Regions from separate parts of the Streptomyces sp. NPDC088707 genome, predicted to be linked through region 2. Evidence: riboswitches for the same ligand, from Rfam matches in the RefSeq annotation. Region 2 holds a riboswitch; each other region holds the start of a gene.

Region 1 (9,661 bases), on a different contig from region 2:
CTGGTCGCGGCCCGGGCCGCGATCGCCGCGGCCGGGGCGCGGTGGTCCGACGCGCTCGACGTGTGCGAGCGGGCCGCCGCGGTCTTCCCCGGCACCCGGTGCGTGGGCGTCGACCTGCTGCCCTCGACCGGCTGGCGCCGCTTCGCCGTGGGCGAGGTCAACGCCTTCGGCGATCTGCTGCCGGGCCTCACGGGCCTCCCCGGCAGCGGCGCCGAGGGCCTCGACACGTACGCGGCCCAGGTCGCCGCCCACTTCCCCCGCACCTCTCAACTCACCAGCACCAGCACCAGCACCAGCACCAGCACCACAGGAACGAGCACCGCGTGAACCAGCCCGACATGAACACGATCGTCGGGAGCCACGATCTGCTCCTGGTCACCCTCGACACGCTCCGGTACGACGTGGCGGCCGAGCTCGCGGCCGCGGGCCGCATCCCGCACCTGGCCCGTCATCTGCCCGGCGGAGTCTGGGAGCGGCGCCACGCGCCCGGCAGCTTCACCTACGCCTCCCACCAGGCGATCTTCGCCGGATTCCTGCCGACCCCGGCCTCCCCCGGCCCGCACCCGCGGCTGTTCGCGGCGCGCTTCGCCGGCAGCGAGACGACCGCCGACGGCACCTACGTCCACGACACCCCGGACTTCGTGTCCGCTCTCGCGGGCGCGGGCTACCGGACGGTCTGCGTCGGCGGCGTCGGCTTCTTCAACCGGCAGCCGCCGCTCGGCACCGTCCTCCCCGGCCTGTTCCAGGAGAGCCACTGGGAGCCGTCGTTCGGCGTGGCCTCCCCCACCTCCTTCGAGTCGCAGGTCGCCCGCGCCGAGGAGGTCGTCGCCGGTCTCCCGCGGGAGCGGCGGCTGTTCCTCTTCGTCAACGTGTCGGCGCTGCACCAGCCCAACTGGTTCCACCTGCCGGGCGCCACCCGCGAGGCCGGCGACTCCCGGGCCACCCACGCCGCCGCCCTGGAGTACGTCGACCGGCACATCGGACGGCTGTTCGCCGCGATGAGCAGCCGCCGTCCGTGCTTCGCGATCGTCTGCTCCGACCACGGAACCGCGTACGGGGAGGACGGGTACACCGGTCACCGGCTCGGCCACGAGGTCGTGTGGACGGTCCCATACGCGCAGTTCGAGCTCGCCGGCCCGGAGCGGGAGGCCGTGGCATGAGCGACAGCGCCGCCCCGCGTCCGTACCGGAGCTACGTCTACGCCTACCCGCACAAGACGGCGTACCGGCCGCTCCCAGACCCCGCGCCCTCGCTCGCCGCGCTCTGGCGCGACGAGCCCAAGGACGCGCTCTCCCTCTACGCGCACATACCGTTCTGCGAGGTCCGCTGCGGCTTCTGCAACCTCTTCACCCGGATCGGCGCCCCGGACGAGCTGACCACGCGTTATCTCGACGCGCTCGACCGCCAGGCCACGGCCGTCCGCGAGGCCCTCGGCGACCGGGACCCGGTGCGGTTCGCGACGGCCGCGTTCGGCGGCGGCACACCCACCTTCCTCACCGCCGGCGAGCTGGAGCGGCTCTGCGACATCGCCGAGAAGCGGATGGGCGTGGATCTGCGGGCGGTGCCGCTGTCCGTGGAGACCTCCCCCGCGACGGCGACCGCCGACCGCCTCGCCGTGCTCGCCGAGCGGGGCACGACCCGGCTCAGCATCGGAGTGCAGAGCTTCGTGGAGACCGAGGCGCGGGCGGCGGTCCGGCCGCAGCGCCGTGCCGACGTCGAATCGGCCCTCGGCCGGATCCGGGACACCGGCGTCCCCGTGCTCAACATCGACCTGATCTACGGCATCGACGGCCAGACCGAGGAGTCCTGGCGCTCCTCGCTCGACGCCGCCCTCGGCTGGCGGCCGGAGGAGCTGTACCTCTATCCGCTGTACGTGCGGCCGCTCACCGGCCTCGGCCGGATCTCCCCCGCCGCCGACCGGGAGTGGGACGAGCAGCGGCTGCGCCTCTACCGGTACGGCCGGGACCATCTTCTCGCGCACGGCTACGAGCAGGTGTCGATGCGGATGTTCCGCCGGACGGACGCCGCGCCGCTCGGCCCCGACGACTACGCCTGCCAGACCGACGGGATGATCGGCCTGGGCTGCGGGGCCCGCTCGTACACCTCGGCCCTCCACTACTCCTTCGACTACGCCGTCGACATGCGGGAGATCCGTACGATCATCGACGCCTACACGGAGGCCGCGGACTTCTCGCGGGCCGAGGTCGGCCGGTGGGTCGACGCCGAGGAGGCCAGGCGCCGCCATCTCCTCCAGTCGCTGCTCCAGGCCGAGGGCATGCCGGTCGCCGGGTACGAGGAGCGTTTCGGCGCCTCGCCGTTCGCGGACTTCCCGGCGGAGCTGGGCCGGTTCGAGGCCCTCGGCTGGCTGGACGAGGAGGCGCCGGCCGGGCTGCTCCGGCTGTCCGCGGAGGGCCTGGCCCATTCGGACGGCCTCGGCCCCGAGCTCTTCTCCCCGTCGGTGCGGGCCGCGATGGCCGCGTACGAGCCGAAGTAGGGGCGGCCGTGGACCTGACACCGTCGCCGATCCCGGGTACGGGCATGGACCTGACCCTGCTCTACCGCGGGCCGCTCTCCTCCTGCGACTTCGACTGCCCGTACTGCCCGTTCGCCAAGCGCCGGGACAGCCGGGAGCAGCTGCGCGCGGACCGGGCGGCACTCGAACGGTTCACCGGGTGGGCCGCCGGGCAGACCGAGGACCGGCTGCGCGTCCTCTTCACCCCGTGGGGCGAGGGCCTGGTCCGCTCCTGGTACCGGCGGGCGCTGGTCGAGCTGTCCCGGCTCCCCCACGTGGAGCGGGTGGCGATCCAGACGAATCTGAGCTGCCGGACCGACTGGCTGGCGGAGGCGGACGCGGAGACCGTGGCGCTCTGGTGCACGTACCACCCGGGCCAGACGCCGTACGAGCGCTTCCTCGCCAAGTGCGGGGAGCTGGCGGAGCGGGGCGTCCGCTTCAGCGTCGGTGTCGTCGGGCTCCCCGAGCACGCGGCGCACGCCCGGCGGCTGCGGGCCGCGCTGCCGGCGCACGTCTACCTCTGGGTGAACGCCGCGGAGGGGCACACGTACACCGACGCGGAGGCGGCGGAGTGGACGAGGATCGATCCGCTCTTCCCGTACAGCCGTCATCCGCACCGCTCGGCGGGGCTGCCGTGCCGGACCGGGGAGTCGGTGATCTCGGTGGACGGCGAGGGGACGGTACGGCGCTGCCATTTCGTGAAGACCGAGCTGGGGAACCTGTACGACGGCTCGTACCGCACCGCCCTCCGCCCCCGGGCCTGTCCCCTCGCCGTCTGCGACTGCCACATCGGCTACGTCCATCTGGAGACGCTGCCGCTGTACGACGTGTTCGCCGGCGGGGTCCTGGAGCGGATCCCCGCCGGCGGGCACCCGCCGGCGGGCCCCGGAACTACAGGGGCATGAGGTCGGGGCGCTTCGCCTCGACGTGGTCGCCGGAGCTCTCGCCGCGCAGCCGGCGGCCGATCCAGGGCACGAGGTACTCCCTGGCCCAGTGGATGTCGTCGCGGCGCACCTCCAGCGTGCCGCGCGGGGGTACCGGCGGCCACGCCTGGTCGGGGTCGGCCGGCACGGGCAGGCCGAGGACCTGGGCGGCGCGCAGGGCGACCCGGGTGTGGCCGTCGGACGAGAGGTGCAGCCGGTCGTCGTCCCAGGCGCGTCGGTCCTGCACGGACCTCAGGGACCAGAGGTCGAGGACCGGGCAGCCGTAGCGGTCCGCGATGGCCCGGACGTGCCCGTTGTACGTGGCGATCTTGCCGCGCAGGTGCTTGAGGAGCGTGACGCCTCGTGTGTCGAAGCCGGTTGTCACCATCACGGTGCCGACGGCGGAGGTGAGTTCGGCGACGGCTCGCTCGAAGCGCTCGGCGACCTCGTCGGGGTCGGTGCCGGGGCGGATGATGTCGTTTCCGCCGGCGCAGAAGGTCACCAGGTCGGGGGCGAGTTCCTTCGCCCGGGGGACCTGTTCCGCCACGATCTGGTCGAGGAGGCGCCCGCGTACGGCCAGGTTGGCGTAGCGGAAGGCGTCGTGCTCCGGCAGCTGGTCGGCGAGCAGCACCGCGAAGCGGTCCGCCCAGCCGACGTACGTCCCGTCGGGCCCGGGGTCTCCGACGCCCTCGGTGAAGCTGTCACCGATCGCCGCGTACGACCCGAATGCGTGCTTGTCTCTTGATCTCGAATCGTCTGCCACGGGAGCACATCCTTCCCTTTCGGATGTGACCTACGCGACCGTAAGGAGGGGTTGACGGCGGGTGACATATGCCACCGATAAAGAGTTTGCCAAGCCGGAATAGACCGGGAAGCACGCCGGAGGCCCGGCACGCGTCACGCGTGTGCCGGGCCTCGGGGTGACGACGGTGCGTCAGATGTTCACGCCGTGCTGGCGCAGGGCGGCGATCGGGTCGATGTCGGAGCCGTAGTCCGGCCCGGTCCGGATCTCGAAGTGCAGGTGCGGGCCGGTGACGTTGCCGGTCGCGCCGGAGAGGCCGATCTGCTCGCCGCCGCTCACGGTCTGGCCGGCGGAGACGGAGATCGAGGAGAGGTGGGCGTACTGGGAGAAGGTGCCGTCGGCGTGCTGGATGACGACCTGGTTGCCGTACGCGCCGCCGTCGCCGGCGGAGTAGACGGTGCCGGGGCCGACCGCGACGATCGTGGTGCCGGTGGAGGCCATGAAGTCGACACCGGTGTGGTAGCCGGAGGACCACATGGAGCCGGCGGCGCGGTACGGGGTGGACATGCCGCCGCTGACCGGGGCGAACCAGCCGGAGGCGGAGGTCTCGGCGCCGGCGGACTTCGCGGTCTTCGCGGCGGTCGTGTCCGCGGCCGGGGCGCTCGCGGCCGGGGCGGCGGAGCGCTCGCTGCTCCGGGAGGCGCGCGAGGTGTCGCCGTTCTTCCCGGTGCTCTTGGGGGCGGCCTTGGGCGCGGCGCTCTTCGGCGCGGCGGCCTTGGCGGTGCTCTTGGCGCCGAGGGTGAGCTTCATGCCGGGCATGATGAGCGAGGGGTTCTCGCCGACGACCTGACGGTTGTCCGCGTACAGCTTCTGCCAGCCGCCGGTGAGGTGGTGCTCGGCGGCGATCTTCGACAGGTAGTCGCCCCGCACGACGGAGTACGTCTTCGGCGCGGCCTTCGCGGCGGCGGGCGCGGCCTTGGCGAGGGCGGGGGCCTTCACCTGGGCGGCGGCGGTGACGGCCTGGCCGGGAGCGGCGGCCGGGGCGGCCTGCTCGGCGGCGTGGGCGCCGGTGGCACCGAGGAGCGGGAGGGCGACGACGGCGCCTCCCGTACCGGCTGCGGCGATTCCGCGGGTGAGGCGGTTGGACTTGATGCGGCGGTGCTTACCCTTCGCGGGCATGGCGAATTCCTCTCCGGCGCCTACGAGGTGAGCTGTCGGGTTCGGACGGGAGATGTCCGGCCGCGCTCTCACGCGGCTTCACCCCGAGCCGTCCTGCGTCGCGGGACCGGCGTACTTCCTGGGTCCCCCGCTCCTGCCACGCATGGGATGAGTGGAATTCCGGACGGTGGCAGGATTCGGCGGTCCGACCGGATTGACGGTGACGCTAGACGAGCGGGGTCGACGCGAACAAGCCAGTGATTTCCACCGGCATTCCGGCCACGGGTTTTCACCGGTAATCCCGGTCACCCTCCGTGGATGACGGACCCTCGATCTCCTTTTTCCGTACGGCAATTGGCCGGGCCCGTCGGCCACGATCCGTCACCTCTATGACCCTGCTCACGCGCTGCGGCTCATCTCGCCTGTAAACAGGGCGCGTTATACGCAAGGCCCCAATTCGGACAGATCACCCATTCCCGTCCAGGGGGGTGCGCCGACACGGCCCCACCTGGATGATTGCCCCTGGAACCGATCTCGCGTCGGGCACCCGAACGTCGACCATCAGGAGCATCCGTGACGCAGCAGCTGCCGCAGGTCCCGCCCATCGAGGCGAACGAGCCCGAGCTGGCCGAGGTCCGCAACTTCCGGGACGTGGGCGGCCTGCCGACGACGGACGGGCGCGCCGTACGCCCCGGCCGCCTCTACCGCAGCGGCCACCTCGCCCACGCCACCGAGGAGGACGTCACCTTCCTCGACTCGCTCGGACTGCACACCGTCTTCGACTTCCGGAACCTCGCCGACCGGAAGGTCGAAGGCCCGGACGTCGATCTGCCGGGCGTACGGAACGTGAACATACCCCTCAACGACCCCGCCGACGGAAAGGAGTTCTGGAAGCTGGTCCGAGACGGCGACATCGAGCAGCTGCGGGACATCCTCGGCGACGGCAAGGCCGCGACCCGAATGTCCGACTCGTACCGGAAGATGGTGGTCGAGCGGACCCCGGAGCACAGCCGGATCCTGCACGCACTGGCCGAGGACAGCCTGCCCGCCCTGATGCACTGCGCGGCCGGAAAGGACCGCGCCGGGCTGTCCATCGCGATCACGCTGCTGGCCGTCGGGGTCGAGCGGGAGGCGATCGAGGCCGACTACGTGAAGTCGAACGACCCGCACCGCCGCTACAAGGTACGCCGCAGCTCCACCGCCCCGGACGCGATGTCGCCCGAGGTGATGGAGCTGCTGAGCCCGCTGTTCGACGCGCGGGTGGAGTATCTGCGGGGCGCCTTCGAGACGATCGAGGCGACCTGGGGCTCGGTGGACGCCTACCTCTCCGAGGGCCTGAAGCTGTCCCCTGAGACCCGCGAGCTGCTGCGCGAGCGGCTGCTCACGGAGGCGTGACCAGGACCTACTGGCTCTGCCCGCCGAGCATGAAGAGCAGATAGAGGAAGCCGGCGAAGAGGTGGCCGGCGATCAGATAGGCGAAGAGGCGCAGGACGAGACCCTTGGGGAACTTGCCCTCGCCTCGCTCTTCGCCGGTGACGGCTCGTGACTTATCGGACATCTCAGCCCTTTTCTGTCGAAGGAAGTACGCGGGATCAGCGTCGGTGCGGAGTTCCGTCGCCGAGACACAGCTCGGCGACGGGGCTCTGCATCAGGGTGTGGACGAAGAGCAGCTCGGCCCCTCCGGGGGTCGCCGCCCCGATCCGGTGCGGGGTCAGCGAGTCGAAGTGCGCGCTGTCCCCGGGATCGAGGACGTGGACGGCCTCGCCGAGCGCGAGCCGCACCCGGCCCTCCAGGACGTGGATCCACTCCTCGCCGGGATGGACGCGCACGATGTCGCCCCGGGTGGCGTACGGCACGTGGACCCGCAGGCACTGCAGGGCGCGCCCGGCGCCGCCCGCCTGGCGGTAGATCCAGCCGTCGGCCTCGACGGGCTCGGAGCGCCCGGCGCGGACGACGGGGTCGCGCTCCGGGGGTGTCTCGCCGAGCAGCTCGGAGACCGTCGTACCGTAGATACGGGCGAGGGCCAGCAGCATCGGGAGCGAGGGCTGCCGGTTCCCGGTCTCCAGACGCGAGAGGTGGGCCGGCGAGAGGCCGGCCCGCTGGGCGGCGGCCTCCAGGGTGAGTCCCCGGCGGCGGCGCAGGGCCCGCAGCTGCGGGGCGACGTCGGGAAGGACGTCGGGGCCGGCGGCGCCAGGGGCGCCGGGGGCCGGGGCGGCAGGGTCCGGGGCGGCTTCCCCGGGGACGTGGTCCATGCGTCCATTCCGCCAGGATCGTGCCTCTGAGGCAAGTTTCTTGCCTCAGAGGCAAAAGCCCGGGCCGTACGGTCAGCGCTGTGCGACGGCCTGTTTCACCAGAGTCTTCCCGAAGTCCCACATCAGCCCGCCGCCACCGTGGGCGTCGTCCATGACCGCGGTGAAGGCGGTGACGAACCGGTCCACGTCCGCCTCGTCGACCACCAGCGGCGGAATCAGCTTGATCACCTCCAGATGGTCCCCCGAGACCTGGGTGAGGATCTGGTGCCGCTGGAGCAGCGGGACGACGACCATCTGGGCGAAGAGACCCTTCCGGGCCGCCTGGAGCATCGTCCAGCGTCCGCGCAGCCCCAGCGAGGACGGCCGGCCGAACTCGATCCCGATCATCAGTCCGCGGCCGCGGATCTCATGGAGCAGCTCGTACCGGGGCACGAGCTCCTTCAGCCGCCCGGAGAGCAGGTCGCCGATCCGGCGGGCGTGCGCGACCGTCCCCTCGTCCTCCATGACCGAGAGGACGGCGAGGCCGGCCGCCATGGCCTGCGCGTTCGATCCGAAGCTCGCCGAGTGGACCAGGACCCGGTCCATCGACGAGTAGACCTTCTTGAAGATCCAGTCCTTGCCGAGGGTGGCGCCGACCGGCACGTAGCCGCCGGAGAGCGCCTTGGCGACACAGACCAGGTCGGGTTCGACGCCGTCCTCGTGCTGGTACGCGTAGAAGTCGCCGGTCCTGCCGAGGCCGGTCTGCACCTCGTCGGCGATGAGCAGCGCCCCGTGCCGGTGCAGCAGCTCCTGAGCGGCCCGCAGGAAGCCCGGCGGGGCCTCGTGGACGCCCTTGCCCTGGATGGGTTCGACGATGAAGGCCGCCACGTCGCCCTTGCGCAGTTCCCGCTCCAGGGCGTCGAGGTCGCCGAGCCCGATCGCCGTGTCGGGCAGCAGCGGGGCGAAGCCGTCCCGGAAGCCGTTCTCGCCGTTGACGGAGAGGGAGCCGGTGGTGAGCCCGTGGAAGGCGTGGGTGCAGTAGAGGACCCTGGGCCGCCCGGTGGCGTACCGGGCGAACTTGAGGGCGGTCTCCACGGCCTCCGTGCCGCTGTTGCCGAAGAAGACCCGGTCGAGGTGCGGGCTGTGCGCGAGCAGTGCCTCGGCGAGGAGCCCCGGCAGCGGCTGGCAGTCGAAGCGGGTGAGGTCGGCGAGCTGGGCGTCCAGGACGTCGTGGAGGGCCTTGCGGACGACGGGGTGGTGCCGTCCGAGGCCCATCACGCCGAAGCCGGCGAGCATGTCGAGGTGGTCGACCCCGTCGGCGTCCCAGAAGTGGGCGCCCTCGGCCCGCTCGTACACCTTGTCGAAGCCGATGGTGTGGAGCATGCGCGGCAGCTGGTGGTTGAGATGGCGGGCGTGGAGCTCGTACCGCTCGCCGCCGCGCTCGGCCAGCAGCGCCCGCAGGTCGAACTCACCCGTCACGGCCGCTCACCCGTTCCATGGGCGGTCACCGGCTCCATGGGCCGTCACCCTTTCGCGGTCGCTCACCCGTTGTTCCCGGAGACGGTCTCCCTGACCGCTCGCAGGGATTCCTTGAGAGAACCCATGGTGGCGAGGACGGCGGTGGGTTCGTAGCCGCAGTGCGCCATGCAGTTGGCGCAGCGCGGATCCTTGCCGCGGCCGTACTTGTCCCAGTCGGTGTCCTCGATGAGTTCGCGGTACGTGGGGACGTATCCGTCGCTCATGAGATAGCAGGGTCGCTGCCAGCCGAAGAGCGAATAGTTCGGAATGGCCCAGGCGGTGCACGGGAAGTCCGCCTTTCCTTCCAGGAAGTCCAGGAAGAGCGGCGAGTGGTTGAGCCGCCAGCGTCGCCGGTTTCCGCCGGCGAAGGCCTTCTTGAAGAGCTCGCGGGTCTGCTCGACGCCGAGGAAGTGCTCCTGGTCGGGAGCCTTCTCGTACGCGTACGCGGGCGAGATCATCATCTCGTCGACCTGGAGGTCGTCGTTGAGGTAGTTGAGCACCTCGATGATGGTCTGCGGGGTGTCGGTGTTGAAGAAGGTCGAATTGGTGGTGACGCGGAAACCGCGCCGCTTGGCCT
Region 2 (9,661 bases):
GTGCTCCTTGCCGTACTGGCCGAGCTTGGGGCCCACCTCGGGGAGGATCTTGTCGGCCGCGTCGACCAGGACGAAGCGCATGTCCTCGCGCGACACGTTCTGGTAGTACTTCGCGGCGTCCCGGGCCAGGTCCTCGACCTCGCCGATGGTCTCCGCGCCGGCGAAGCCGCCGCCCACGAAGACGAAGGTCAGCGCCTTGCGGCGGACCTCCTCGTCGGTGGTCGAGTCGGCCTTGTCGAGCTGCTCGAGGACGTGGTTGCGCAGGCCGATGGCCTCCTCGATGCCCTTCATGCCGATGCCCTGCTCGGCGAGGCCGGGGATCGGGAAGGTACGGGAGACGGCGCCCATCGCGATGACGAGGTAGTCGAAAGGCAGCTCGTACGCCTCGCCGACGAGCGGCGCGATCGTGGCGACCTTGCGGTCCTGGTCGATGGTGGTGACCCGGCCGGTGAGCACCTCGGCTCCGCGCACGACGCGTCGCAGCGGGACGACGACGTGGCGCGGCGAGATGCTGCCGGCGGCGGCTTCGGGGAGGAAGGGCTGGTAGGTCATGTACGACCGCGGGTCGACGACCGTGACGGTCGCCTCCGCGTAGCGCATCTTCTTGAGGATGCGCCGAGCTGCGTACAGGCCTACGTACCCGCCGCCTACTACGAGGATCCTGGGACGCTCCGTGGTGCTCATGAGATCGAGTATCCACCCCTCCTGAGGGGGGTGCTCGTGCGCCCCTTCACAAGGTCTCCGGACACCTCTGCTACACTCCGCCGCCCACGTGATCCATGTCATGGTGCTGCAAAGGAACCGGAGTGCCGGGGCGAACGTTGTTCACCCCTTGTGAACTGGCCCGGAGAGCCCCCGTTAACGCTGAACCAGGGCACCCGTTCACACGATGGAAACATCGAGCGAATCGGCCCCCGCGCCTGCGAAAGGGCCCTGCGGCGCCACCCGAAGGGCCCAAAGACCCCCCTCGGGCGCCATCAGGGCCCTTTTCCTTGTGAAGAACTTCACGAACTTTCCCGACGACACGTCGCCGGAGGGCGTCGATAGGGGGCCGCTATGCGACGGATAGGGCGATCCCATCGAGGATGTCGTGCTCACTGACGACGACCTCGTGGGCTCCGACCCGCTCGACGATCTCCCTCAGAACGATCGCGCCGGCGATGATCACGTCGACCCGGCCGGGGTGGATGACGGGGATCGCGGCCCGCTCGGCGTGCGTGGAGGCGAGCAGCCGGTCGGTGACCTCGGCGACCTGGGCGGCGGAGATCCGCGCGTGGTGGATCTTCTCGGAGTCGTACTCCGGGAGCCCGAGGGCGATGGCGGCGACCGTGGTGACCGATCCGGCGAGCCCGACGAGGGTGTCGGCGGTGTCGATCGGGACGGTCTCGGCAGCCAGGTCGAGGGCGGCCCGGACGTCGGCGCGGATCGCGTCGGCCTCCTCGGCGGTCGGCGGGTCGTGCCGGACGTGCCGCTCGGTGAGCCGGACGCATCCGATGTCGACGGAGCGGGCCGCCTCGACGTGCCGGTTGCCGACGACGAACTCGGTCGAGCCGCCGCCGATGTCCACGACCAGCCGGCGGTCGTCGCCGTGCAGCTCGCCGGTGGCGCCGGTGAAGGAGAACGCGGCCTCCTGGTCGCCGGTGATCACCTCGGGTTCGACACCGAGGATCTCCACGACCCCGTTCACGAAGTCCGCGCGGTTCTCGGCGTCGCGGGAGGCGGAGGTGGCGACGAAGCGCAGCTTCTCGACGCCGAGGTCCTTGATGACCTCGGCGTACGCGCGACAGGCGGCGAAGGTCCGCTCCAGGGCCTCGGGGGCGAGCCGGCCGGTCTTGTCGACGCCCTGCCCGAGCCGGACGATCGTCATCCGGCGGTCGAGCTCGACCAGGTCACCCGTGGAGCCCGCGCCGGAGGCGCTGTCGGGCACGGTGACGTCGGCGACGAGCAGGCGGATGGAGTTCGTACCGCAGTCGATTCCGGCGACCCGGGTCACTCCGCCGCCTCCTTCTTCTCCTCGTCCTCGTCCGCGCACGGCGTGACGCAGGCGCCCTTCGCCCACCACTCCGGCAGCATCGCGAGCGCCTCGTCGCCGAACGGGTTCACACCCGGTCCCGCGGCGAGCGAGTGGCCGACGAGGACGTGCAGGCACTTCACGCGGTCCGGCATGCCGCCGGCGCTCGGGAAGCCCTCCAGGACCTCGATGGCGTCACGGCGCGCGATGTAGTCCTCGTGCGCGGCCCGGTAGGCGGCGGCGAGCTCCGGATCGGTGGCGAGCCGGGCCTGCATCTCCTTCATGACCCCGTTGGCCTCCAGGGTCCCGATGGCCGAGGCCGCCCGGGGGCAGGTCAGGTAGTACGTGGTCGGGAACGGCGTGCCGTCGGGGAGCCGGGGCGCGGTCTCGACGACGTCCGGGTTGCCGCACGGGCAGCGGTGCGCGATGGCGCGCAGGCCGCGGGGCGGCCGGCCGAGCTGGAGCTCGAAGGCGGCGATGTCCCGCTCGGTGGGCTCGGTGCGTTCGGTCTGCGGAGGGGGCGTTTCCATGTCTGCCTTGCTCGTCTGGTGCGGAGGAGGGGTCAGGGGCGGTCGGCGTGGTCGACGCCGTCCCAGAGGTTGTCGTACCAGGGGCGGTCCGCCGCGCCCTGGTCGCCGCGGGGCCGGTGCTCCGCGTCGGGGTCGTTCACGGTGAAGCCGGTCTCGCCGGGCAGCACGTAGTGGAGGTGCTCGCGGGCGAGGCGGCGGACGTAGGCCGGGTCCTGGAGCCGGGCCTTCTCGTCCCTGAGTTCCTCGACCCGTCGGGCGGCCTCGGCGGCCCTGCGCTCCTGCTCGGCGATCTCGCCCTGCTGGGAGACGTAGCTCCGCATCGGGTAGGCGAGCGCCACGACGAGGGAGCAGACGACCAGGGCGAGGAAGGCCGCGCGGCCGGTGAGCCGGGAGCGGCGGGCCTGGCGGCGGGTCTGGGAGCGGTAGACACGGGCGGCGGTCTGCTCGCCGAGCAGTCTGATCCGGGTCGCGGTGGAGAACCGGTCCCGGTCCTTCGCGGCCATGTCGTGTCGCCTCCCCTGTTCACGCGGACGTCCCCGCACACGGTACGGGACCGAGTACGGGGACGTACGGAAGCTGCCCTGCGGAGAGGTTCAGCCGTCGATCAGCCTTGCGGGGTGATCAGCCCTTGAAGCGCGGGAAGGCGCTGCGGCCGGCGTAGACCGCGGCGTCGTCGAGGATCTCCTCGATGCGCAGCAGCTGGTTGTACTTGGCGACGCGGTCCGAGCGGGCCGGGGCACCGGTCTTGATCTGGCCGCAGTTCACGGCGACCGCGAGGTCGGCGATGGTGACGTCCTCGGTCTCGCCGGAGCGGTGGGACATCATGCACTTGAAGCCGTTGCGCTGGGCGAGCTCGACGGCGTCGAGGGTCTCGGTCAGCGAGCCGATCTGGTTGACCTTGACCAGGAGGGCGTTCGCGGTGCCCTCCTCGATGCCGCGGGCCAGGCGCTCCGGGTTGGTGACGAAGAGGTCGTCGCCGACGATCTGGACCTTGGAGCCCAGCTTGTCGGTGAGGACCTTCCAGCCGGCCCAGTCGTCCTCGTACAGCGGGTCCTCGATGGACACCATCGGGTACGCGGAGACGAGCTCCTCGTAGTACTCGGTCATCTCGGCGGCCGAGCGGGACTTGCCCTCGAACTCGTACTTGCCGTCCTTGTAGAACTCGGACGCGGCCACGTCGAGCGCGAGCGCGACGTCGGAGCCCGGGGTGTAGCCGGCCTCCTTGATGGCCTCGACGATGAGGTCGAGGGCGGCGCGGTTCGACTCGAGGTTCGGCGCGAAGCCGCCCTCGTCGCCGAGGCCGGTGGAGAGGCCCTTGCGCTTCAGGACGGCCTTGAGGGTGTGGTAGATCTCGGCGCCCCAGCGGAGGGCCTCGGAGAAGGACTCCGCGCCGATCGGGGCGATCATGAACTCCTGGATGTCCACGTTGGAGTCGGCGTGCGACCCACCGTTGAGGATGTTCATCATCGGAACGGGCAGCAGGTGCGCGTTCGGGCCGCCGAGGTAGCGGAAGAGCGGGAGGTCCGAGGCCTCGGACGCGGCGTGCGCGACGGCGAGGGAGACGCCGAGGATGGCGTTGGCGCCGAGGGAGCCCTTGTTCTCGGTGGCGTCCAGGTCGAACATGGCCTGGTCGATCAGGCGCTGCTCGGTGGCGTCGTAGCCGACGAGCTCCGGGCCGATCTGCTCGATGACGGCGAGGACGGCCTTCTCGACACCCTTGCCCAGGTAGCGGTTCGGGTCACCGTCGCGAAGCTCGATGGCCTCGAACGCACCGGTGGAGGCGCCGGACGGAACAGCAGCACGACCGGTGCTGCCGTCGTCGAGGCCGACCTCGACCTCGACCGTGGGGTTGCCTCGGGAGTCCAGGATTTCCCGGGCTACGACGACGTCGATGGACGGCACGAGCATCTCCTTTTTGGGATGTGACGCTGGATGTGACGCAAGGTCGGTGCAGGGTCGCTTGGCCTTGCGACAAGAGCCTAACCGGCTCGGGGGCTCCGGCCAGCCGGGCGCCCGCCCCCTGGGACGAAAAAGGACCCAAGGGCATGCATGTAGGGACGAAGGACCCCAGATCTACCGGCCGGTAACCGCGCCGGGCGTCCGGTTCGCCCGCGGGCTCTCCCCTTAGTACCTCCGCGAGTACCGCCGTACGCCGCCATACGACTCCGTACGACTCCGGAAACGGGGGAACCCCGGCCCGACGCGCACGGGGGATGGGCGCGCCGGGCCGGGGTGGTCACCGCGGGAGGGTCGGAGGGGCCGCGTGAGCCGCCGGACTCACGCGAGCCGCCGGGCTCACTTCAGGTGAAGCTGCTGGCCCGGGTAGATCAGGTCGGCGTTCTCGACGACGTCCTTGTTCAGCTCGAAGAGCTTGGTCCAGCCGCCCTTGACGCCGTGCGCCTGGGCGATCTTGCCGAGGGTGTCGCCGGCCACGACCTTGTACTCGCCGTCGCCCTTCTTGACCTTCTTGCCGGTCGGGGTGGTGACGGTCTTCTTCGCGGCGGCCTGCGGAGCGGCCTGCTGCTGCGTGGCCTTCTTCGGGGCCTGGCGCTGCTCGCTGCGGGTGGTCGGCTGCTCGGCCTTCCGCTCCTGCTGCGGCTGCTGGGTGCTCTGCTGCGGCGCGCTCTCGGCGGCGCCGGTGTTCGGCGAGGCGCCGGAGAGGCCCACGCCGCAGGACGGCCAGGCGCCCTTGCCCTGGCCCGCGAGGACCTTCTCGGCGATGGCGATCTGCTGGGACTTCGACGCCTGGTTGGCGGTCGCGGCGTAGGCGGTGCCGCCGTACGCGGCCCAGGTGGAGGCGGAGAACTGCAGGCCGCCGTAGTAGCCGTTGCCCGTGTTGATGGACCAGTTGCCGCCGGACTCGCACGCGGCGACGGTGTCCCACTCGGAGACCGTGGCGGCCGAGGCGGTGCCCGCGGTCATCAGCGGGGCGGCGACGGCGACACCGGTGACGCCGACGAGCGTGACGACCTGGGTGGCCTTGGAGGGACGGCGGTGTTTGCCCTTACCGGAAAACAGCATGGAGATTCTCCTCACCGACGCCTGTGAGGTGAGCTGTCGGGTTCGGGCCGGAAAGTTGCCCGGCCGCGTGTCCTAGCACGCGGCTTCACCCCAAGCCGTTCGCCGGCCGTCTGTCTCAACGGCCGGGACCGGCACTTACCTTGGGTCCCCCACTCCTGCCTTCGGCGCTTGCGCGACGACTGTTCCCATCGGCCGACGGCAGGATTCGGCGTTTCGGTCGACGGGGCCCGCGGTGGCGAGCGGTGACGACCGTAGACACAGACCCACCGGAAGTTCAAAGAGGCGTATTGCGGAAATAACGCCCCTACTTGCCTTCCGGTGGGGGGTGTTTGTGCAGGTGAGAGGTGACGGGAGCAAAGTTTGCGGACGGGACACGCCAGTTGGGGCGAAGAGACCCATGTCTCACTTGCCCAGAACCGGACATACAGCCCCGAATCACTCCGCCGGGGCGGTCGAACCGTTCGTCAGGTCGAGGGCCTGACCAGGGAGGATGAGGTCCGGATCCAGGCCCACGGTCTGCCGGTTGGCGTCGTAGAGGGCGGTCCAGCCGCCGGGGAGTTCGTTCTCCTGTGCAATGTCGGACAGATTGTCGCCCGGCTGCACGAGGTAGGCGCCCGACTTGCCCTGACTGTCCGTTGCGTCCGATTCCATCGACGCGTCAGCCGGAGACTTCCCCGCGGGCTTTTCGGCCAACTTGTTGTCCGACGAGGCATGTCTACCTGATTCGGCAGAACTGTCCGGGTTGCCGGTTTCCTCCGGGGCGGCGTCGCCCCGGTGCTTCCCGGTTCCGGGAGTGGCCGGCGACACGTCGTCCGTCGGGCCGCCGGGCGTGGTCGCCCCCGGCCCGGTGGGCGTACCGGGCGTGACCGGCGTAACGGACTCATCGGGCGTGCCCGGAGTGGTGGGCACCGTCGGGTGGCTCGGGTCGGTCGACACGGAGGGGCTCGCCGGGGTGGTCGGCGAGACGGGAGCGGTCGGCGAGACGGGAGTGGCGGGTGCGGTGGGCGAGGCCGACTCCGTGGCCTTCTTCGCACCTTCGGAGTCCTTGGACTCCTTCGCCTCCGCCGAGGACGCCCCGGAGGTCCCGGGAAGGCCGGTGGTCCAGTTCGACTCGGGAACCGGGCCCGTGGGGGCCTTGGGGACGCTCGCGGGGCCGGGGTCCACGCCGGGCGAGGTGCCGTCGTTCGTCAGGCCGGCGATCGGCGCGCAGGTGGCCCACTCGGTGGAGCCCTTCGCAAGGGCCTTCTCGGCCACCGCGATCTGCTGGGCGCGGCTGGCCAGGTCGGGGCTGGGCGCGTACGTCAGGCCGCCGTTCCGCTCCCAGCTGTCCTGGGTGAACTGGAGCCCGCCGTACATGCCGTTGCCGAAGTTGGCGCTCCACTGGCCGCCGGACTCGCACTCGGCGACGCGGTCCCAGGTGGCGGCGTCGGCGGCGGAGGCGGACCCGGTGGCGAGCAGCGGCAGCGCCATGGCGGAGCCGGTCACGCCCGCGGCGACGACGATTGCGGGGGCCTGACGGGGGCGACGGTGACGTCCGTTCCCGGAACGCATAGGAGCGCCTTTCGCGTGACGACTGTGTGGACGACCCGAGTTGCCGGACGTGGCCGAATTACTCAACCACGTTGACGAACCGAGCTGACGGGGAAGGTAGCCGTATTCGAACGCTCATCACAAGTCGATGCACCCGCGATCACGTGAAGATCACAGTTCTGACGGATCATCACTTCGTGGAGGTCGTGCGGAAGGGGAGAACTCCACCGGAAGCGTGCGCAATCCGCGCATGATGAGCCCTCCGCGCCAGCGCAGTTCCTCGGGATCGGCGGCAAGTCGCAGGTCCGGAAGGCGCGTCAGCAGGGTGGCGAGCGCGGTCTGTCCCTCGAGCCGCGCGAGCGGTGCGCCCAGGCAGTAGTGGATGCCGTGCCCGTACCCGAGGTGCTGGTTGTCGCGCCGGGCCAGGTCCAGGACGTCCGGCCCGTCGAACCGCTCCGGGTCCCGGTCCGCGGCGGCGAGCACCACGAGGACGGGGTCGCCCGCCGGGATGTCCTGCCCGCCGATGGTCAGCGGCTCGGTCGCGTACCGCCAGGTGGCCATCTCCACCGGCCCGTCGTACCGCAGCAGCTCCTCGATCCCGGTCTCCAGGAGCCCGGTCTCCCCCGCCGCGATCGACGCCTGGAGCAGCTCGCGCTGCGCGGGGTGGCGCAGGAGCTGGTACAGGCCGTTGCCGATGAGGTTGACGGTCGTCTCGAAGCCGGCGAAGAGAAGGATGAACGCCATGGCGGCGGCCTCGTTCTCGGTGAGGTGCTCGCCGTGGTCCGAGGCCTTGATGAGTCCCGAGATGAGGTCGTCCGCCCCCTCCTGCCGCAGGCCTTCCCGCTTGCGGTGGATCAGCTCGGCGAGATAGCCGCGCATCTTCTTCACCGACCGCGCGACCCCGCCCCGCGGGCCTCCGCCGTGCCGGATCATCATCCCGGCCCAGTCGCGGAAGTCGTCCTGGTCCTCCTCGGGCACGCCGAGCAGGTCGCAGATCGCGTAGATGGGGAGCGGGAAGGCGAACTCGTGGATGAGGTCCGCGCTCCCCTTCTCCACGAAGGCGTCGATGAGCCGGTCGGTCAGCTCCTGCACGCGCGGGGCGAACTCGGCGACCCGGCGCGGGGTGAAGGCCTTGGAGACGAGGCGCCGCAGCCGGGTGTGGTCCGGCGGGTCGATGTTGAGCAGATGCGTCATCAGCTCGGCCTTGCGCTCGCCCGGGATGCCCGTCTTCCCCTTGGCGTGCGGGGACTCGTCGTGGTGCGCGGGGTTCTTGGAGAGCCGCTGGTCGGCGAGGGCCTGCCGGGCGTCCCCGTACCGCGTCACCAGCCAGGCCTCGACCCCGCTGGGCAGCGTCGTCCGGTGCACGGGCGCGTGCTCGCGGAGCCAGGCGTACGCGGGATACGGATCGCTCGCGAACTCCCAGGTGAAGAGCTCGGGGGCGGGGGGCGACGCGGGGCAGGAGGCGGGACCGGTTCCGGGGGTGGTGCTCACTCCCCGACCGTACAGGGCGGTCCGGAAGGTGCGGTCTGTCGGATCCTGTGATCAAGAAGGGGGCGGTGCCCTAGATTCTTGTCAGTGGATCCTCAGATGCTCAGAAGCACGTTCGCGGTCGTCGAGAGACGGGCCGAACACGCCGTCACCTTCTTCTACTCGCATCTGTTCTGGAACAACCCCGCCATGCGCGAGCTGTTCCCCGAGGACATGCAGCCCCAACGGGACCGGCTCTTCGCCGCGCTCACCCATGTGGTGACCCATCTGGAGTCCCCGGGGCTCGCCGCGTACCTGGGGCAGCTGGGCCGCGACCACCGCAGGTTCCTCGCCTCGCCCGCGCTCTACGCCGCCGTCGGGTCGAGCCTGCTCGCCGCGTTCGCGCACGCCGCCGGAGCCGCCTGGAGCCAGGAGGCGGAGAAGGCCTGGACCGAGGCGTACGGGCACGTCGCCGATCTGATGCTGGCGGGTGCCGAGGAGGCGGTCGGGGCCGGTGAGCCCGCCTGGTGGGACGCGGACGTCGTCCGGCACGAGCGGTACGGCGAGGACCTGGCCGTCCTCACCCTGCGGCCCCGGCAGCCCTTCCCCTTCCTTCCCGGGCAGTACGTCAGCGTCAGCTCGCCGCGCGTCCCGCGTGTCTGGCGCACCTACTCCCTCGCGGACGCGCCCCGTCCCGACGGCACGGTCGAGCTCCATGTGAGCCGGATCCCGGGCGGCGCGATGAGCACGGCCCTCGTCGACGGGACGGGTCCGGGCGAGACGCTGCGGCTGAGCGCTCCGGGCGGCGGCCTCACCGCGCGCACGGAGCCGGGCGGACTCCGTACCTATGTATGCGCGGGTACGGGCTGGGCGCCGGTGAGGGCGCTCCTCTCCGAGGCGGCGGAGGCCGAGCCGGAGCTGAAGGGCCGGCTGTTCGTGGTGGCCCGTGCGAAGGAATACCTGTACGGCCGGCGGGACGCGGAGCGACTGAAGAAACGTCTCAGCGGACTCAGCGTCACCTACATCACCTCGGCCCCCGGCCATCGCAAGGACCAGGCGACCGAACGGCTCGTCCAGGCACTGCGGGCCTGCGTCCACTGGC
Region 3 (9,661 bases), on a different contig from region 2:
AACGGGCCGCAGGACACCCCCGACGAGACGAGCATGTGGGGTGTCCTGCGGTACGTGCAGCGGACGGAGGAGGAACCCGCCTGACCGGACCGCCGCGTGCGGCGCGCGAGGATCAGAAGACCTCCGTGAGTTCTCCTGAGTCCGCCTCGTCGTGGACGGGGCTGTCCGCGCCGTCGTCCACGATGACCTTGCCCATCTCGGAGGCCACCCGCGCGAGCAGAGCGGCCTTCCGGGCGGCGAAGAAACCGTGGAAGTCGTCGAGCGCCATGAGCTCCGGTGCGACGAGATGGGACCGGATGTGCCCGTGGACCACCTCGGGCGTCGACTCCGCGCTCTTGGCGAGCTTCACCAGGTAGTCGGAGGGTGCGTTGCCGCCGATGATCCGGTTCGTACGGGCGGTCAGGGGAGTCTTGTTGATGATGGAGTTGTAGCGGCCCGGGTCCTCCCCCGTCTCCTCGCACCACACCTTCGGGAAGATGTGATGGATGTCGATGGACTCGTCGAAGTAGCCGGTGATCTCCGCCTTCTCGCCGGTGCGCCAGTCCATGGCGCCGGCCTTGAGCAGCAGCGCGTAGATGCCCTTGTACGCGGCGCTGTTACGGGTCCGCAGCGTCAGGAGTCGGCTGGGCGCGAACTCCGCGGCCTCGATCGTGCGGGGTTCGCCTGACGTTCCCCGGATCCAGCCGACGACGTCCGGGAGGTCGTGACTGAACCGGGTCTCGGTCGAGCCGCCGTACAGCTCTCCGAAGACCCCGCACCAGTACCAGCGGGCGAGCTTGTGCTGGGCCCCGGCGCTCTGAGCGTCCTCACCCGCGAGTGCCAGGATCGCGGCGAGCGGGATGAGCTGGGTGCCGTACGGCAGGAACCGGGTGTCGAAGACGAACTGCTGGTGCAGGAACTTCGCCGCGCGCTTGAAGCCCTGGACGACCAGGGGCGCGAACCGCTCGTACTCGTCGAGCCGCAGCTCCAGCATGTCCTTTCGCTTGCAGCCGATGCGGGGAAGACGCTCCTCCGCCACCCCGCGTGCCACGGCGTCGTCACGCCGGGCGGCCGTGGCGAGCAGTCGCGGTCCCACCAGTACTCCTCGAAACCCGTCCTCCAGTCGTACGGGTCGAGGACGGCGTTCAGCGGGAAGAGCTGGGCTTCGTACTCCTTCTCGCGGGTCGAGTAGTCCTGCAGCACCTCGCTGCGGAAGTTCTTGACGATCTTGTCCTCCGGCAGGAAGCGGATCGCGTCCTCGCGGTCGATCTGCCCGTCCAGGACCGCGCGCATGTCGACGTAGAACCAGCCGGACACCCGGTGCTTGCGCAGGTCCTGGGTCACCACCGGCTTACCGAGCTTGATCGACTGGAAGAGCGAGGTGAGACGCTGCTGGCCGTCGAGGACGAGGGTCTCCGGCTGGGTGTCCGGGGGCGGAGCCGCCCCCTCGATCGGCCGGTGCTTGAACCGGACGTCCCCGCCGGACTGCAGCGTCATGACCGTGCCCACCGGGAATCCCTGCGACACGGACGCGAGCAACGCGGTGATGTTCGGATGGGGCCACACCCAGCCCCGCTGGAACTCGGGGAGCTGCGCCCTGCCGGAGCAGCCCCCCGGCCGGTCACCGGGCCGAGGCTACCCGGCAGCCGGGAAGCACGTCCGGCGGTCCCGTGAGACGAGAGGACCGAGCGAGGAGGTCCGGGGGGCAGGGCCCGCGCGGCCGGACCGTCCATGGGGGGCGGGGTTCCCGGGGCCGGACACGACGGAACCCCGTGCGACGGGCGAGCCGTCTGTCGCACGGGGTCTCCATCGTCGGTTTCAGGAGGCCGGGCCGGCCACCACGTCCACCGGGTGGGCGAGGGGGGTGCCCGAGCCGTCGCGGCGGGGGTCGGCGGCCGGGAGTTCCACCGGGGTGCCGGTCTTCTGGGCGGCGCGGGCCGGGGTGGTGCCCGCCCAGGCCAGGATCAGGACGTCCTCGCCCTTCAGGAAGCGCTGGCAGCGGACGCCGCCGGTCGCGCGGCCCTTGCGCGGGTACTGGTCGAAGGGTGTCAGCTTCGCCGACGTACCCGCCGAGGAGTCGAGCGTGCCCGTGGAACCCGCGACGGTGAAGACGACGGCGTCCGCCGCCGGGTCGACGGCCGTGAACGAGATCACGTCCGCGCCGTCCGTCAGCTTGACGCCCGCCATGCCGCCGGCCGGCCGGCCCTGGGGCCGCACCTGCGCGGCCGGGTAGCGCAGGAGCTGGGCGTCGGAGGTGATGAAGACCAGGTCCTCCTCGCCCGTGCGGAGCTCGGTCGCGCCCACGATCCGGTCGCCCTCCCTGAGGGTGATGACCTCCAGCTCGTCCTTGTTCGCCGGGTAGTCGGGGACCACGCGCTTCACCACGCCCTGCAGCGTGCCCAGGGCGAGCCCCGGCGAGGCCTCGTCGAGCGTGGTCAGGCAGACCACGGTCTCGTCCGCCTCCAGGGACAGGAACTCGGACAGCGGCGCGCCGCCCGCCAGGTTCGGCGCGGACGCGGTGTCCGGGAGCTGCGGCAGGTCGATCACCGCGATCCGGAGCAGTCGGCCGGCCGAGGTCACCGCGCCGATGTCACCGCGCTGGGTGGCGGCCACCGACGACAGGATCACGTCGTGCTTGACGCGGGTGGCGTCCGGGTCGAGCGGGGGAAGCTCCGCCGTCGCCGTACGGGCGAGCAGCCCGGTCGAGGAGAGCAGCACGCGGCACGGGTCGTCCGCGACCTCAAGGGAGACGGCCGCGACGGGCGCTCCCGCCGACTCCAGCAGGACCGTGCGCCGGTCCGTGGCGAACTTCTTCGCGACCGCGGCCAGTTCGGCCGAGACCAGCTTCCGGAGCTCCGCGTCGGAGTCGAGGATCCCGGTCAGCTCGTCGATCTCGCCGTTGAGCCGGTCCTGCTCGGTCTCCAGCTCGATCCGGTCGAACTTGGTGAGACGGCGCAGCGGGGTGTCCAGGATGTACTGCGTCTGGATCTCGCTGAGCGAGAAGCGCTCGATCAGGCGCTCCTTGGCCTGCGCCGAGTTCTCGCTCTCGCGGATCAGCCGGATGACCTCGTCGATGTCGAGCAGGGCGACGAGCAGGCCCTCCACCAGGTGGAGCCGGTCGCGCTTCTTGGTGCGACGGAACTCGGACCGGCGCCGGACGACCTCGAAGCGGTGGTCGAGGTAGACCTCCAGGAGCTCCTTGAGGCCGAGCGTCAGCGGCTGGCCGTCCACCAGCGCCACGTTGTTGATGCCGAAGGACTCCTCCATCGGCGTCAGCTTGTAGAGCTGCTCCAGGACGGCCTCGGGCACGAAGCCGTTCTTGATCTCGATGACCAGGCGCAGACCGTGGTTGCGGTCGGTCAGGTCCTTGACGTCCGCGATGCCCTGGAGCTTCTTGGAGCCGACCAGGTCCTTGATCTTGGAGATGACCTTCTCGGGGCCGACCGTGAACGGCAGCTCGGTCACGACGATGCCCTTGCGGCGCGCCGTCACCGTCTCCACGCTCGTCGTGGCGCGGATCTTGAACGAGCCGCGACCCGACTCGTACGCGTCCTTGATGCCGGAGAGGCCGACGATCCGGCCGCCGGTCGGCAGGTCGGGGCCGGGCACGAAACGCATCAGCGTCTCGAGGTCGGCGCCCGGGTGGCGGATCAGGTGGCGGGCGGCCGCGATCACCTCGCCGAGGTTGTGCGGGGGCATGTTGGTCGCCATGCCGACCGCGATGCCCGACGCGCCGTTGACCAGCAGGTTCGGGTAGGCGGCGGGCAGCGCCACCGGCTCCTGCTCCTGGCCGTCGTAGTTCGGCGAGAAGTCGACCGTGTCCTCGTCGATGGACTCGGTCATGAGCAGGGCGGCCGGTGCCATCCGGGACTCGGTGTACCGCATGGCGGCCGGCGGGTCGTCGTTGCCCAGGGAACCGAAGTTGCCGTGGCCGTCGACCAGGGGGAGGCGCATGGAGAAGGGCTGTGCCATGCGGACCATGGCGTCGTAGATCGACGCGTCGCCGTGCGGGTGGAGCTTGCCCATCACCTCGCCGACGACACGGGCGCACTTGACGAAGCCCCGGTCGGGCCGGAGCCCCATCTCGTTCATCTGGAAGACGATGCGTCGCTGGACGGGCTTCATGCCGTCACGGGCGTCCGGGAGGGCACGCGAGTAGATCACCGAGTACGCGTACTCGAGGAAGGAGCCCTGCATCTCGTCGACGACGTCGATGTCGAGGATTCGCTCCTCGAACGCGTCGTCCGGCGGCGGTGTCTTCGTGCTGCGGCGGGCCATCGCGGCTGCGGCTCCTTCACCAACATGGTTGATCTGACGCGGACCATTGTGGACCGTGCCACCGACAACGCCGACCGCGACCCGGAAGAGGGACATCTCCCGGGGGCGGGAACTTCGCCAGGTGTCGGCGCGCTTGCATACAGTGGCAGGACCTTTTCACATCGCGATCGAAGGGACGTACATGCCCATGGGTCACACGGCCACGGCCGAGGCCGGCTCCGGCGGCCTGACAGCGACCGAGCACCGGTTGGCGAACGGCCTGCGTGTGGTGCTCTCGGAGGACCACCTGACCCCGGTCGCCGCGGTCTGCCTCTGGTACGACGTCGGCTCGCGGCACGAGGTCCCGGGCCGCACGGGCCTCGCCCACCTCTTCGAGCACCTGATGTTCCAGGGCTCGAAGCAGGTCCACGGCAACGGGCACTTCGAGCTCGTGCAGGGCGCGGGCGGCTCGCTCAACGGCACGACGAGCTTCGAGCGCACCAACTACTTCGAGACCATGCCCACGCACCAGTTGGAGCTCGCGCTCTGGCTGGAGGCCGACCGCATGGGCTCGCTGCTCGCCGCCCTGGACGACGAGTCCATGGAGAACCAGCGGGACGTCGTCAAGAACGAGCGCCGCCAGCGCTACGACAACGTGCCGTACGGCACGGCCTTCGAGAAGCTGACCGCCCTTGCCTACCCGGAGGGGCACCCGTACCACCACACGCCGATCGGGTCGATGGCCGACCTGGACGCGGCCACCCTGGAGGACGCGCGGAACTTCTTCCGCACGTACTACGCCCCGAACAACGCCGTGCTGTCGGTCGTCGGCGACATCGACCCGGAGCAGACCCTCGCCTGGGTCGAGAAGTACTTCGGCTCCATCCCCGGCCACGACGGCAAGCCCGCACCGCGCTCCGGCGAGCTGCCCGAGGTCATCGGCGAGCAGCTGCGCGAGGTCGTCGAGGAGGAGGTCCCGGCCCGCGCGCTGATGGCCGCCTACCGGCTGCCGCACGACGGCACGCGCGCGTGCGACGCCGCCGACCTGGCCCTGACGGTCCTCGGCGGCGGGGAGTCCTCCCGGCTGCACAACCGCCTGGTCCGCCGCGACCGTACGGCCGTCGCCGCCGGCTTCGGCATGCTGCGGCTCGCCGGCGCGCCCTCGCTCGGCTGGCTGGACGTCAAGACCTCCGGCGGGGTCGAGGTCCCGCAGATCGAGGCGGCCGTCGACGAGGAGCTCGCCCGGTTCGCCGCCGAGGGCCCCACGCCCGAGGAGATGGAGCGCGCGCAGGCCCAGTTGGAGCGCGAGTGGCTCGACCGGCTCGGCACCGTGGCGGGCCGCGCCGACGAACTGTGCCGGTTCGCCGTGCTGTTCGGCGACCCGCAGCTCGCGCTGACCGCCGTCGACCGGGTCCTGGCGATCACCGCCGACGAGGTGCGGGACGTCGCCGCGGCCACGCTGCGCCCCGACAACCGCGCGGTGCTGGTCTACGAGCCGCTGGCGGCCGACCAGAGCGAGAACGCCGACGGCGACGACGAGGAAGAGGGAGCGGACCAGTGACCGACGCCGCCACGTCTTTGACGAGCATGGACTTCCACCCGCAGCCGACGCCCGGCACCGCCCGGCCCTGGGCCTTCCCGGCCCCGGACCGCGGCGCCCTGGACAACGGCCTGACGGTGCTCACCAGCCACCGCCCCGGCCAGCAGGTCGTGGCCGTGGAGATCTTCCTGCCGGCCCCGCTGGACGCCGAGCCCGCCGGTCTCGACGGGGTCGCCACCATCATGGCCCGCGCCCTCTTCGAGGGCACGGACCAGCAGAGCGCCGAGGAGTTCGCGGCCGAGCTGGAGCGCTGTGGCGCCACGCTCGACGCGCACGCCGACCACCCGGGCGTACGGGTCTCCCTCGAGGTTCCCGTCTCCCGGCTGCCCAAGGCGCTCGGCCTCGTCTCCGAGGCCCTGATCGCGCCGGCGTTCCTCGAGACCGAGGTCGAGCGCCTGGTGCGCAACCGCCTCGACGAGATCCCGCACGAGACGGCCAACCCGGCCCGCCGCGCCGCCAAGCAGCTCTCCAAGGAGCTGTTCCCGGCCGAGGCCCGGATGTCCCGGCCGCGCCAGGGCACCGAGGAGACCGTGGAGGCGATCGACGCCGCCGCGGTCCGCGCCTTCTACGAGGCGTACGTCCGGCCGGCCACGGCCACCGCCGTGGTCGTCGGCGACCTCACCGGTGTCGACCTGGACAAGGTCCTCGCCGAGACCCTGGGCGCCTGGACCGGCGAGCCGGCCGAGCCGCTTCCGATGCCGCCGATCACCGCCGACGACACCGGACGGGTCGTCATCGTGGACCGTCCCGGCGCCGTCCAGACCCAGTTGCTGATCGGCCGGGTCGGACCCGACCGCCACGACAGCGTCTGGCCGGCCCAGGTCCTGGGCACGTACTGCCTCGGTGGCACCCTCACCTCGCGACTCGACCGGGTCCTGCGGGAGGAGAAGGGCTACACGTACGGCGTGCGCGCCTTCGGGCAGGTGCTCCGCTCGGACGGCCGGGGGAACGGCGCCTCGATGCTCGCCATCAGCGGCTCCGTCGACACGCCCAACACCGGCCCGGCTCTTGACGACCTGTGGAAGGTGCTGCGGACGCTGGCCGCGGAGGGTCTCACCGACGCCGAGCGGGAGACGGCCGTGCAGAACCTGGTGGGGGTCGCGCCGCTCAAGTACGAGACCGCCGCCTCCGTCGCGGGGACGCTCGCCGACCAGGTCGAGCAGCACCTCCCGGACGACTACCAGGCCCAGTTGTACGCCCGGCTGGCCGAGACCGGCACGGTCGAGGCGACCGCCGCCGTGGTCAGCGCCTTCCCCGTGGACCGGCTCGTCACCGTGCTCGTGGGCGACGCGGCGCAGATCGCGGAGCCGGTGCGTGCGCTCGGGATCGGCGAAGTGACCGTCGTGACCGGCTGATTCACGCCGCCGACACGACAAAGGGGGGCCCCGACGGCATAGTTCGTCGGGGTCCTCCCCTTTGTCCGTATTCGGGGCTTGGGTGGTCGTATGCCTTGTGGCATGTCTTACAAAATGCGTGTCCGGTTGGTGATTGAAAGACGATCCGCATAGCGTCGGTCCGTCTGTTCGCCAGTTGCATGTGCCGCACCCGCGGCATCGGACAGACATCGCCGAGTCCCCGTCAGGCGCGAGCCTGGGGAGCCGGGGACCCACACGTAGTCCCTGGGGTGAATCGGGCGCCTTCGTCTCGTACGGAGGGGCTCGTAGGAGACCTTCCTGCTCCGAACCCGTCAGCTAACCCGGTAGGCGAGAGGGAAGGAAAGGATCAGCCCCTACATGGCGTTCACCCGTGCCACCGGGAAGCATCGTGCTCCGAGCCGGATGGCGCGCCGCGGCGTGGGCATCGCCGGCGCGGCGACGCTCGCCACCACCGGCGTCATCGGAACCCTCGCTTCCCCGGCGCTCGCCGCCGACACGGACACCCGCTCGGTCGAGGACACCGGTCTCATCAAGGTGATCACCGAGGACTCGCTCTCCGAGCGGATCGACGCCCAGGCCGCCGCCCAGGAGCAGGAGGCCTTCGAGGTCGCCGCCAAGGCGAAGGCCAAGGCCGAGGCGAAGCGCAAGGCCGAGGCCCGTGCCAAGGAGATCCGCGAGGCCGAGCAGCGTGCGGCCCGTGAGGCCGAGCGCCGCCGCCTGGCCTCCTTCCAGCTGCCCGTCGAGGGCACGTACGTGTCCACCGGCTACAAGACCGGCGGCTCGCTCTGGTCCTCCGGCAGCCACTCCGGCATCGACTTCCACGCCGCCTACGGCAGCAACGTCGTCTCCGTCGGCTCGGGCACCGTCGTTGAGGCCGGCTGGGGCGGCGCGTACGGCAACAACATCGTCATCCGGATGAACGACGGCACGTACACCCAGTACGGTCACCTCTCCTCCATCGGGGTCTACGTCGGCCAGACCGTCGAGCCGGGTGAGCGGATAGGCATCTCGGGCTCGACCGGGAACTCGACCGGCCCGCACCTCCACTTCGAGGCGCGGACGACGTCCGAGTACGGCTCCGACATCAACCCGGTCGCGTACCTGCGCGCCCGCGGCGTCGGCGTCTGATCCGGGACGGATCCAGGACACCCCTCGCGCAGGACCGGCGTTCCGCCCCCCTCGCATCGCAAAAGCCCCGGCTCGTACAGAGCCGGGGCTTTTCGTCGGTCGCGTGAGACCGATATTCCGTCGGGGCATCGGAAATTCCGGCGTGCTGCAATAGAGTCGCAGATCGGGCGCAGAACAGGCGCCGTCGGAATTGACTCGCGCAGACCAAAGGCGGAGGTCGGACATGCGCATTCCCGCGCACTCGGTATGCACGGCGATCCGGGACGACATCGTCTCCGGAGTCTTCGAGCGGGGCAGCCGGCTGACCGAGGACCAGCTGGCCCGCCGGTACGGGGTGTCCCGCGTCCCGGTCCGCGAGGCCCTGCGCACCCTGGAGTCCGAGGGCTTCGTCGTCTCCCGCCGCCATGCCGGGGCGCATGTCGCCGAGCCCACCGAGCAGGAGGCCGCCGATCTGCTCGACATGCGGGTGCTGCTCGAACCGCTGGGGGCGTCCCGCGCCGCCCAGCGGCGCACGGAGGCGCATCTCAAGGTCCTGCGCGGCCTGGTGAGGCTGGGGCAGGAGCGGGCCAGGCGCGGGCAGGGCGAGGATCTGCGCTCACTCGGCGGCTGGTTCCACGAGACGCTCGCACAGGCCTCCGGGAGCCCGGCCCTGACGGCGCTGCTGACCCAGCTGCGGCACAAGATCGCCTGGATGTACACCGTCGAACTGCCCGAGCGGCCGGTGGACGCCTGGGCGGAGCACGGCGCGATCGTGGACGCCGTGGCGCGCGGCGACGCCGAGCGGGCGCGGACGCTGACCGCGCTGCACGCGGAGCGCTCGCAGTCGCTGCACCGCCTCAAGAGGCCGGACCGCGGCCGTGTGAGGGTTTCGCAACATGCAGTCAACACGGCGAGTTCCCGGAATTAACGCGCGCATCGTATACATGGAATAGGAATTCGATGCCGCTGCTCCGTGCTGCCCTGAAAGGGCAGCGGCGGAAAAGCGAAAGGCCGTGACCGCCCGGAATTCCGGCGGTCACGGCCTTTCGTCGTGCAGTGGGGGTCGACCCGGATCAGACGGTCTCGGGAAGCTCGTCCAGACCCTCGGCGACCAGCTTCGCCAGACGGTCCAGAGCGGCCTCGGCGCCGTCGGCCTCGGAGGCGAGGACGATCTCCTCGCCGCCCTGCGCGCCCAGGCCGAGCACCGCGAGCATGGAGGCGGCGTTCACCGGGGTGCCGTCGGACTTGGCGATCGTCACCGGAACGCCGGAAGCCGTGGCGGCACGGACGAAGATGGACGCGGGGCGGGCGTGGAGGCCCTCGGCCCAGCCGACGTTGACGC

What was found. A riboswitch is a leader RNA that binds a small molecule or an ion and turns the genes downstream of it on or off. The one in region 2 is predicted to bind cyclic di-AMP.
Positions count from the first base shown of each region.
Region 1: another riboswitch for cyclic di-AMP. It lies ahead of ACIP84_RS06115 (LysM peptidoglycan-binding domain-containing M23 family metallopeptidase); the one in region 2 lies ahead of ACIP84_RS28815 (transglycosylase family protein).
Region 3: another riboswitch for cyclic di-AMP. It lies ahead of ACIP84_RS31435 (M23 family metallopeptidase); the one in region 2 lies ahead of ACIP84_RS28815 (transglycosylase family protein).

Region 1 is NZ_JBIVLV010000001.1:1,370,619-1,380,279, forward strand. Features, by position in the region: gene ACIP84_RS06090 (STM4014 family protein) at 1-327, shown strand, start outside; gene ACIP84_RS06095 (STM4013/SEN3800 family hydrolase) at 339-1,160, shown strand; gene ACIP84_RS06100 (STM4012 family radical SAM protein) at 1,157-2,494, shown strand; gene ACIP84_RS06105 (STM4011 family radical SAM protein) at 2,539-3,417, shown strand; gene ACIP84_RS06110 (SGNH/GDSL hydrolase family protein) at 3,404-4,198, opposite strand; gene ACIP84_RS06115 (LysM peptidoglycan-binding domain-containing M23 family metallopeptidase) at 4,370-5,356, opposite strand; cyclic di-AMP (ydaO/yuaA leader) riboswitch at 5,361-5,548, opposite strand; gene ACIP84_RS06120 (tyrosine-protein phosphatase) at 5,909-6,730, shown strand; gene ACIP84_RS06125 (DUF6126 family protein) at 6,738-6,893, opposite strand; gene ACIP84_RS06130 (helix-turn-helix domain-containing protein) at 6,928-7,587, opposite strand; gene ACIP84_RS06135 (aspartate aminotransferase family protein) at 7,660-9,045, opposite strand; gene hpnH (adenosyl-hopene transferase HpnH) at 9,108-9,661, opposite strand, start outside.
Region 2 is NZ_JBIVLV010000010.1:304,227-313,887, reverse strand. Features, by position in the region: gene ACIP84_RS28840 (NAD(P)/FAD-dependent oxidoreductase) at 1-684, opposite strand, end outside; gene ACIP84_RS28835 (exopolyphosphatase) at 1,055-1,993, opposite strand; gene ACIP84_RS28830 (DUF501 domain-containing protein) at 1,990-2,541, opposite strand; gene ACIP84_RS28825 (septum formation initiator family protein) at 2,574-3,044, opposite strand; gene eno (phosphopyruvate hydratase) at 3,163-4,449, opposite strand; gene ACIP84_RS28815 (transglycosylase family protein) at 4,837-5,562, opposite strand; cyclic di-AMP (ydaO/yuaA leader) riboswitch at 5,566-5,739, opposite strand; gene ACIP84_RS28810 (transglycosylase family protein) at 5,998-7,113, opposite strand; gene ACIP84_RS28805 (cytochrome P450) at 7,264-8,583, opposite strand; gene ACIP84_RS28800 (globin domain-containing protein) at 8,680-9,661, shown strand, end outside.
Region 3 is NZ_JBIVLV010000012.1:141,795-151,455, forward strand. Features, by position in the region: gene ACIP84_RS31410 (CobW family GTP-binding protein) at 1-84, shown strand, start outside; partial or broken gene ACIP84_RS31415 (DUF262 domain-containing protein) at 113-1,563, opposite strand; gene ACIP84_RS31420 (DNA topoisomerase IV subunit A) at 1,798-4,257, opposite strand; gene ACIP84_RS31425 (pitrilysin family protein) at 4,439-5,797, shown strand; gene ACIP84_RS31430 (pitrilysin family protein) at 5,824-7,191, shown strand; cyclic di-AMP (ydaO/yuaA leader) riboswitch at 7,392-7,557, shown strand; gene ACIP84_RS31435 (M23 family metallopeptidase) at 7,570-8,340, shown strand; gene ACIP84_RS31440 (GntR family transcriptional regulator) at 8,564-9,247, shown strand; gene ACIP84_RS31445 (HPr family phosphocarrier protein) at 9,393-9,661, opposite strand, start outside.